3 regions of the Desulfallas thermosapovorans DSM 6562 genome follow, and region 3 is predicted to be linked to each of the others. Evidence: a T-box and tRNA genes for the amino acid it is inferred to sense, from the RefSeq annotation. Region 3 holds a T-box; the other regions hold tRNA genes.
The links. A T-box is a leader RNA that pairs with one kind of tRNA and senses whether it is charged. The one in region 3 lies ahead of ileS (isoleucine--tRNA ligase), so its partner is inferred to be a tRNA-Ile.
Positions count from the first base shown of each region.

Region 1: it has a tRNA-Ile gene. The T-box ahead of ileS (isoleucine--tRNA ligase) is inferred to sense a tRNA for this amino acid. The anticodon was not compared.
Region 2: it has a tRNA-Ile gene. The T-box ahead of ileS (isoleucine--tRNA ligase) is inferred to sense a tRNA for this amino acid. The anticodon was not compared.

Region 1 covers NZ_VNHM01000013.1:65,700-68,972, forward strand. Annotated here, with positions in the region: gene lysS (lysine--tRNA ligase) at 1-1,307, shown strand, start outside; tRNA gene LX24_RS11360 (tRNA-Ile) at 1,428-1,504, shown strand; tRNA gene LX24_RS11365 (tRNA-Ala) at 1,680-1,755, shown strand; tRNA gene LX24_RS11370 (tRNA-Asn) at 1,761-1,835, shown strand; gene LX24_RS11375 (CtsR family transcriptional regulator) at 2,148-2,618, shown strand; gene LX24_RS11380 (UvrB/UvrC motif-containing protein) at 2,638-3,171, shown strand; gene LX24_RS11385 (protein arginine kinase) at 3,161-3,273, shown strand, end outside.
Region 2 covers NZ_VNHM01000002.1:104,764-108,036, reverse strand. Annotated here, with positions in the region: gene LX24_RS02355 (oxidoreductase) at 1-976, opposite strand, end outside; tRNA gene LX24_RS02350 (tRNA-Val) at 1,163-1,238, opposite strand; tRNA gene LX24_RS02345 (tRNA-Val) at 1,294-1,369, opposite strand; tRNA gene LX24_RS02340 (tRNA-Glu) at 1,373-1,448, opposite strand; tRNA gene LX24_RS02335 (tRNA-Ile) at 1,468-1,542, opposite strand; tRNA gene LX24_RS02330 (tRNA-Asn) at 1,551-1,625, opposite strand; gene rpoD (RNA polymerase sigma factor RpoD) at 1,693-2,811, opposite strand; gene dnaG (DNA primase) at 2,808-3,273, opposite strand, start outside.
Region 3 covers NZ_VNHM01000006.1:4,057-7,329, forward strand. Annotated here, with positions in the region: gene ileS (isoleucine--tRNA ligase) at 1-1,282, opposite strand, end outside; T-box leader at 1,332-1,586, opposite strand; gene LX24_RS06275 (DUF167 domain-containing protein) at 1,635-1,922, opposite strand; gene LX24_RS06280 (DivIVA domain-containing protein) at 1,998-2,681, opposite strand; gene LX24_RS06285 (YlmH family RNA-binding protein) at 2,889-3,273, opposite strand, start outside.

The DNA.
Region 1 (3,273 bases), on a different contig from region 3:
GCCGGGTTATGGCCAAACGGGGTCATGGCAAGGCGGGTTTTGCCAATATCCAGGACAGTACGGGCCAAATTCAAATCTATGCCCGGCTCAACGACGTTGGCGAGCAGGCGTATGATTTATTTACCAAACTGGATATCGGTGATATTGTAGGTGTAACCGGCAAGGTATTTAAAACCCGCATGGGTGAAATAACATTGGCGGTTCAAACCCTGCGTTTGTTAAGCAAATCTTTGCGCCCCCTGCCGGAAAAGTGGCACGGCCTGCGTGATGTGGAACTGCGCTACCGGCAGCGATACGTCGATTTAATAGTCAACCCCGAGGTCAGGGAGTCCTTTGTCAAACGCAGCAAGATTATCAAGGCTATCCGTGGTTATTTGGACCGGCTGGGTTTTTTGGAAGTGGAAACGCCCATGATGCATGCCATTGCCGGTGGAGCGGCAGCCCGCCCGTTTATTACCCACCACAATACACTGGATATGGATCTATTTTTGCGGATTGCTCCTGAGCTCTACCTGAAACGGCTGCTGGTAGGCGGGTTTGAACGGGTATATGAAATTAACCGCAATTTCCGTAATGAGGGCATCAGCACCAAGCACAACCCCGAATTTACCATGTTGGAGCTCTACCAGGCCTATGCCGATTACAACGACATGATGGATCTGGCTGAGGACCTGATTTGCACCGTGGCGGAACAGGTACTGGGTACCAATGTGGTGCGCTATGGCGATGTGGATATCAACCTGGCTAAACCCTGGGCCAGGGTGCCTATGCTGGAGGCGGTTAAGAAGTACAGTGGTGTGGATTTTGAATCGCTGCGCACAGGTGATGAGGCGTATGCCGCCGTGCAGCATCTGCCCGTTGCAGTGGAACGGGGTGAGTCCTGGGGTTCCATATTAAACAAAGTGTTTGAAGAAACAGTGGAGCCTAACTTAATCCAGCCCACCTTTATCTATGATTACCCCCTGGATATATCGCCTCTGGCCAAGAAAAAAGAGGACAGGCCCGACCTTACCTACCGGTTTGAGCTGTTTATTTATGGACGGGAAATGGCCAACGCCTTTTCCGAGCTTAATGATCCGCTGGACCAAAAGGAAAGATTCCTGAGCCAGCTCGAAAAAAGGCGGGCCGGTGACGATGAGGCGCATATGATGGATGAGGATTATATCAATGCGCTGGAATACGGTATGCCGCCGGCGGGCGGGCTTGGTATCGGTATTGATCGTTTGGTGATGATCTTAACCAACGCGGCATCCATTAGAGATGTCATATTATTCCCGTTAATGAAGCCGCGGGAGAACCAGGGGTAGACGTTAAATCGTTAAAATTTGTTTATTGACACTTTTCGAGTGTTATGATAACATTAAAAACCGAGGCGGTAACCAAAAACAGATTTTGCACGCCGGCAAAATCCTGTTAGCAACCAATTGGGGCTTGTAGCTCAGCCGGTTAGAGCGCACGCCTGATAAGCGTGAGGTCGGTGGTTCGAGTCCACCCAGGCCCACCAATTAAGTTGCCGTTATTGGTGTCAAGTCAACTGGTAATGCAGGCAGTCGACGGTGTTTCGGTTAATTAATAACGCTTGCCATATTACCGCAGATATGATAATATCTAATACCGGAGGGCGATATCAAGAAGCCCTGTACAGGTTCCAAGTTTAATATGGATTATGCTGCCCAAGCGGGGGTGTAGCTCAGTTGGGAGAGCACCTGCCTTGCAAGCAGGGGGTCACCGGTTCGAGTCCGGTCATCTCCACCAGCTATTCCTCGATAGCTCAACGGTAGAGCATCCGGCTGTTAACCGGAGGGTTGCTGGTTCGAATCCAGCTCGGGGAGCCAAAAAAGAGACATTGCAGAGTATATACTCTGCAATGTCTCTTTTTATTTTGTTTTTGACGGGCGGGTACTTCACCGGGCCAGGTAGCAAGGCAACGGTATTTTATTTTAATTTATGAAAAATTAATTAAGGCTAAGATAAAAGGCGATATCTTAATGCTAATTAATTTTTTTCACCTTTAACGATTGTTGAAATATAATCAGCAAAACGTGTTATACTATAGTTAAAGTAAGTTAAAGTCAAAATCAACACCGGACCCGCAAAGAGCTACGCCGGGTAAAGCAACTTTCTGTTGTAGGGGGGCAGTTGGCATAATGTCCAGTCTATCTAACATAATCGAGCAGTACTTAAACAAACTGATTCAGCAGAGCGGCCAAAAAAAGGTGGAGATACAGCGCAATGAGTTGGCCGAAAAATTTGATTGCGCTCCCTCGCAAATTAATTATGTTTTGGCCACCAGGTTCACCATTGAAAGGGGTTACGTGGTGGAAAGCCGCCGGGGTGGCGGGGGGTTTGTACGGATAGTGAAAGTGCCTTTAAATACCGGTGAGATGGATCTGCTCAGTGAAGTGATCAGCCTGGTGGGGGACCGTATCTCCGAACGCAGGGCCACTGCAATTTTAGCCCGGTTGCTGGAGGAGGAGCTGGTAACCCCGCGGGAGGTTGCTATTATTAAGGCCTGTCTGGGTCGTAATGTATTGCGTATCGGCCTGCCGGCCCGGGACCAGTTGCGAGCCAACATTCTTAAATCCATATTAATGGTTATATTTAAACACTCCAAATAATATTCCAGGGGGAATAATCATGCTTTGCGAAAAATGTCATGAAAGGCCTGCTACGGTGCACTATACACAAATAGTAAACGGTCACCAAACCAAAATGCATTTGTGCGAAATCTGTGCCGGCCAGGGGCAGGCCGGAGGGTTTGGCTTTATGCCTCAAATCAACCTGCATAATATATTGGCCAGTTTTTTGAGCCAGGCACCGCCGGCCCATCCCTTTGCCGCTGCAGTCCAGCAGCAAACCAGCTGTCCCACGTGCGGCACCACGGAAAACTCATTCGCCCAAAAGGGATTACTGGGTTGCGGTGACTGCTACAGGCATTTTGGGGATCGCCTGGAGCCCCTTATGCGCAGAGTTCACGGTTCCAGCAACCATGCGGGTAAGGTTCCCGAGCGAACCGGCGGGCAGGCCAAACTGGCGAGGAAGATTAAAGATATGAAAGAACAAATGCAGCAAGCCGTGGCCCGGGAGGAATTTGAAAGGGCAGCTCAATTGCGGGATGAGATCCGGCAGTTGGAGCAGCAGTTGGCCGGGGGGGACAATAATGGGTATTAAAGAGACGGTGAATAATGCCAGAAGCGGTTGGATGTTGGGCGGCGGCCCGGATGGGGATATATTGATCAGCAGCCGTATCAGGGTGGCCCGCAACCTGAAAGG
Region 2 (3,273 bases), on a different contig from region 3:
CAGCCTTTTGAGGCCAAGAGGGGTCTGCAAACAGGACCCTGGCCAGCCCCACCAGATCGGCCTGGTTGGACGCCAGTATCTGTTCCGCAGCCTCCGGGGTAGCTATACGGCCGGCGGCTATTATCGTGGTTCCGACAACTTCCTTGATGGAGCCGGCCAGATCAGCCATGTAGTTTTCTTGCATGGATAGGGTAACCTTATCCGGTAAGAACATGGACTCATAAGTACCGGCGGTCACGGAAAGATAAGCAACGCCAAGTTTATCCAGTTCTTTTGCGTATATTTTGGCTTCATCCAAATGCAAACCGCCGGGCAACCATTCGTCGGCCATAAACCTGTAACCCACCGGGTAATCCGAGCCGAGTGCCTGCTGTACCCTGTGCACAAGCTGAAGTCCGAAACGCATGCGATTCTCCAGACTTCCGCCGTACTGGTCGTTACGCATGTTGGTTCGCGGGGAAAGAAACTGCGCCGGTAGATAACCGGTAGCCCCGTGAATTTCCACCCCGTCAAATCCTGCTTGCTTTGCGCGCATAGCAGCATCAACGTATTTTTGTATCACTGATTCGATCATTTCTATGTTCATTTCCTCAGGTGCCGGGCCGCCGAACGCAGGAACTGGCGACGGTGCAATTGGGTTCGGCACCATGGCGAACCGCCCACCATGATTGATCTGGCAAAACGCCGCCGCTCCACCTTCTTTAATCACGCCGGCTAAACGTGATAGCTCAGGTATGGATTCGTCGCTGTCGATGGCCATAAGCCTTCCAAATCGGGAACGCTGACCGTCTACAATCATGTTTTCCACCACGACCAGGCCAACCCCGCTTGCGCCCATTTCTTTGTAATGTTCCAGGATAGCCGGGCTTATGGTACCGTCCGCATTGCCGTAGCCGGTAAACATAGGCGCCATGGTTATCCTGTTTTTCAGCAAGCAGTTTTTGATCCTTGCCACCGTGAAAAGCCTGGAACCCAAAATCATCCCCTCCTTTTATTATCAATAATTTAACATTTTCTTGACAGATTAATGAATATCCTTCCAGATATAATAAAATATATCATTTTATGTTATATTAAAAGTCAATTTATGATTTTAAGGATAAATAAGATCTCAAAAAAGAGATAACACCGGAGATTGACTCCGGTGCTACTGCTGATTTCCTGGTGGGAGCAAACGGGCTTGAACCGCTGACATCCTGCTTGTAAGGCAGGCGCTCTCCCAGCTGAGCTATGCTCCCTCGCTTGTTATTCAATTATAATGCCGGAGATGTGTCCTCCGGCACCGGTTTTTACTGGTGGGCGATGACGGACTTGAACCGCCGACATCCTGCTTGTAAGGCAGGCGCTCTCCCAACTGAGCTAATCGCCCTTGTGGTGACCCCACCGGGATTCGAACCCGGGTTACCGCCGTGAAAGGGCGGTGTCTTAGGCCTCTTGACCATGGGGCCGTTATGATCCTTGAATTAGTGGTGGGCCCACTAGGATTCGAACCTAGAACCAGCCGGTTATGAGCCGGATGCTCTACCGTTGAGCTATGGGCCCGGAGGGATTGGCTCCCCGAGCTGGATTCGAACCAGCAACCCTCCGGTTAACAGCCGGATGCTCTACCGTTGAGCTATCGAGGAACGCTACAGCAGTTATTATACAATAAACCTACCCCTCGGTCAATAGTATTTATCAAGTAAATTTTAACTAATCCAAGTAATCCTTTAACTTTTTACTACGGCTGGGATGGCGTAGTTTTCTGAGGGTCTTGGCCTCAATCTGCCTGATCCTCTCCCGGGTGACACCGAATTTCTGGCCCACTTCCTCAAGGGTTCGCGCCCGGCCATCATCCAGCCCGAAGCGCAGGCGCAGCACCTTCTGCTCCCGGTCGGTCAGTGTAGTTAGAACATCATCCAATTGTTCCCGGAGCAAAGTAAAGGAAGCCTCCTCGGCCGGTGCCCGGGCATCGTGATCTTCAATGAAATCACCCAGGTGGGAATCTTCCTCTTCACCAATGGGAGTTTCCAGCGATACAGGCTCCTGGGCAATCTTCAGTATTTCACGTACCTTTTCCTCGGAAATACCCATTTCTTTGGCAATTTCCTCGGGCAGCGGCTCGCGGCCCAACTCCTGCAGGAGTTGCCTGCTCACCCTTATTAATTTATTGATGGTTTCCACCATATGCACCGGAATGCGAATAGTCCGGGCCTGATCGGCTATGGCTCTGGTAATGGCCTGCCTGATCCACCAGGTGGCATAGGTACTGAATTTAAAGCCCTTGCGGAAATCAAACTTTTCCACGGCCTTAATGAGACCTAAGTTGCCCTCCTGTATAAGGTCCAAAAACAACATGCCCCGGCCTACATAGCGCTTGGCAATGCTAACCACCAGGCGCAGGTTTGCCTCGGCCAGCAGGCGTTTGGCTTCTTCGTCACCCTGTTCCATACGCTTGGCCAGTTCAACTTCCTTTTCCGGTGTCAAAAGGGGTACCCGTCCGATTTCCTTTAAGTACATGCGCACGGGATCATCTATGCCAACGCCCTCCGGAACAGTTAGGTCAACCTCCACGTCGTCGCCGGAGTCGTTATCATCTTCTTCAATGGGGGAAGCGTTGATGGTCTCGATATCCTGAGCGTCAGGCACCACTTCGATACCCATGGCGGACAATTTCTCGTATACATCGTCAATTTGCTCGGGAGTAAGGTCTATACCCTGTAAACTGTCCATGACCTCGTGATAAGTCAAGACTCCCCGCTTTTTGCCCTTTTCAATTAATTCCTTGACATTTTTTAAAACCTGTTTTTTATTGGAGTCTTCCTTGCTCATTGCAACATTTCCCCTCCCTTCAGGGTTTGATTAATAGAACCTATCTCTTGCAAAAGGCGTACCATTTCATCGCGATCCCCGGTTTTTTCCGCAACGGCCAGGGCATCCTGCAATTGCCGGCTCTTATCCTGCAGTTGTCTTTTTTTTATAGCAGTAATATAGCCGTGTAAAAGCAACTCCGTATTTTCGCCGGGAACCGGTTCCATTAACATAGCACTCAACCTTTGTTGATACTCCTCTTCCATGTAATCAAACACAACAGATAATGTATAAGAAACAGGCTGTTTATATGTGTCTAAAATTTTGTCATAAACCTCGCGGCAAAAATCATCCTGAAAAAAGTTGCCCGGCAATACACCGGCAACGGTATCAATCAATTTCTCATCTTCCAGGATTAACCTTATTAACCCGTACTCGGCCCTTTTACCAAAATCACCGTTAAATTTAATATTACTTATATTA
Region 3 (3,273 bases):
CTATTTCATCCAGGGCCGCCTGGCGGAAGCCGTCGATGGAGGCAAACCACTGCTCGGTAGCCCGGAAGAATACCGGTTTTTTACAGCGCCAGCAATGCGGATACTGGTGGCTTATGTTACCGGATTTAACCAGCGCACCGCCTTGCTGTAGAACATCCAGGATACCCTGGTTCGCTTCGTGATATACTTGACCGCTGAATTGACCGGCTTCACCGGTGAAACGTCCCTGGCCGTCCACGGGTGAAAGGATGGGTAATTTATATTTAAGACCCACCAGATAGTCTTCATGGCCATGCCCCGGTGCGGTGTGCACGCAGCCTGTGCCCGCTTCCAGGGTAACATGGTCGCCAAGGATAAGCACCGAGTCGCGGTCAATGAAGGGGTGACCGCACACAATACCCTCCAGTTCATTACCTTTGAATACACCGGTGATGTTCCCCCCGGCCAGCTCTGTTTCTTTTAAAAACTGTCCCTGAAGCTCTTTGGCCAGCAGCAGCCTTTGCCCCCCGGACTCCATAAGAATGTAGTCAAATTCCGGGTGCAGGGTTATGGCCAGGTTGGCAATCAGTGTCCAGGGAGTGGTGGTCCAAATGACCACATAGGTATTCTCCTCCGGCAATACTCCCTTGCCGTCCCGCACCGGAAATTTAACATAGATGGAAGGAGATTTTTTATCGGCGTATTCCACCTCGGCCTCGGCCAGGGCGGTTTCACAGGTGGCGCACCAGTACACCGGTTTTAATCCCTTGTAAATATAGCCCCGTTTGGCCATTTCGCCGAATACGCCTATTTGCCGGGCCTCGAAGTGGGGCATCAGGGTTAGATAGGGGCGTTCCCAATCCCCCCGCACGCCCAGGCGTTTAAATTCTTCCCGCTGAATGTCCACAAATTTCAATGCGTATTCCCGGCACTTCTGCCGGAAAGCCACCGTGTCCACGGCGTGGCGGTTAAGGCCCAGGTTTTTGATGGCCTGCTGCTCGATGGGCAGGCCATGGGTATCCCAGCCCGGAATATAGGGGGCATCGTAGCCCGCCATGGAATGAAACTTGACAATAATATCCTTGAGCACTTTATTTAAAGTGTGCCCCAGGTGAATATGGCCGTTGGCATAGGGGGGGCCGTCATGTAATATAAATTTGGGTTTGCCGCTGTTATGCTGCTGTACCTGGCGATAAATATTATTTTCTTCCCAGAACTGCATGATTTCCGGTTCCCGCTGGGGTAAGTTGCCTCGCATGGGAAAGTCGGTTTGGGGTAAATTAAGGGTTTTTCCGTAATCCATAATGTCACCTCAATCATGATGATTTGACAAAAATAAAAAACCGTCCCGGCAAAGGGACGGATGTTTTCCGTGGTACCACCCTGATTGGACCGGCCGCCGGCGAAAATATTAGGCCGTTATAAAAAAGACCGATCCCGCTTATATGGCCGTTAACGGCGGCCACCGGACAAGCTTAATCTCCCTAAAGGATTTCAGCCGTCGCCTCCCGGGTGATTTTCAAGCGGTTTACACTGCACCCGGCTCACACCACACCCGGGCTCTCTGGGCAGCCGCACCGTTTACTCGTCCCGATCACAGGCAACCTGATATCGACAATTTAACTATACCATTATATATAAAAACGCCCGGCCAGTCAATAATTGAGCCGTTCCAGCACCTGCCGGGCGGTCAAACCTTCAACCCGCACAGTTTTATTACGCCCGGTATGCCCGTGGCAAACCGCCACCCGGCCTTTGGCCACCCCCAGCAGTTCAGCTATGAAGGCACAACAGGCTTTGTTGGCCGCACCGTCCACCGGAGGAGCAGTAAGCCGCACTTTAAGGGCGCCGTCCATGATACCGGACACCTGGTTTTTGGCAGCCCTGGGCTGTACCCGTATTTTTATAGTCACACCACCGGCATCCTCTTGAATATCCAACATAACCTCACCGTCCTCATCGCCGGGGTAGGTTTACTATTACCGTATGTATGCCATACCGGTTAGAACCAGGTATAACTACCTGTCCCCATCATCACCCTGTTCACCGGGGTCGCCTTCCCCGGCACGGAGATTGCCCCGGGCTGCACCCGCAGCACTGTCCGTATCCTCACGACCACCGGCATCATCACCATTCCGGCCCGCAGCCGCCTCAAGCCAACCCGACCCGAAGTTACTCATCATTTCCAATACCTCTTCCTCCTGATCGTCCAACAAGCTTATCTGGGCCTCCAGGAAAGAGCGAAATTTAACCCTGAACATCTGAACTTGCTTGTTTAACAGGCGGTATTCCTCCATAACATCTCTAACCCGGTTTTCAGCTTCCTCGATGCGATACCGGGCCCGCTCCCGCGCCTCCTGAAGCGTCCTGGCCGCCTTTCCCTCGGCATCACCAATAATTTTTTCAGCCCGCAGGCGAGCGTCTTCCAGCAACAGTTCGGCCTCTTGCCGGGCGTTGCGCTCCAGGTCATCGGCATTTTTTTGGGCCATGATAACTGCATTCTTAATAACTTTCTCCATTTCTAAATAGCGCGCCATGGCAGCTTCGCCGTTTTCCAGCTTTTCCTTCAGGGACTGGTTTTCCAGATACAAAGCCTCGTAATTTTGCACCAACTGGTCGAGGAACTTGTCTACCTCTTCTTCATTATAACCCCGGAAGGAGCGTCGAAATTCTTTTTTCTGAATATCAAGGGGGGTGAGCACATGCAACATCTCCTATCAGATTTTTAACTGACAGTAAAATAAGATGACCATAGCCATAATCCAATGTACAAACGTTAATCACTTAACCTTTCACTCTTGCATGCATGCCTTTCCAGGGCACAAAACGCCATGAAAGAATTTCTTTTAGACTTTCAACACCCGGCACCACCCGGGTGACACCGGACCGGGGTGGGGTAACCGGGTTACTTAACGGGCAGTGCCGTAGCGATGTAATAACAGGTTTATACGGCCCTTTTTAGTCTGGCCACCGGTTTGTTCCACCGCCACCCGGCCCCGACCCCGGGCGGAAATCATATCTCCCGGCTGCACCGGCGTGGCAGGGTCAAGGCAAGGGCGCCAGTTGAGGTATATCTTACCTGCGGCGACTTCCCGGGCCATCTTTGTTCTGGATAGGCCAAAACCATGAGCCGCCACCGCGTCCAGGCGCAATGACTGCGCCGTAACCTTAATTTCACGGTAATTCTTTACCGGTGGAATAAGCCCGTCGCGGTTTATTTCACTTACCGTAACCCCCACCCGGCCCACGCCGGTTAGATCCATCTTGATAACTCCCGCCACCTCTGCGGCCACG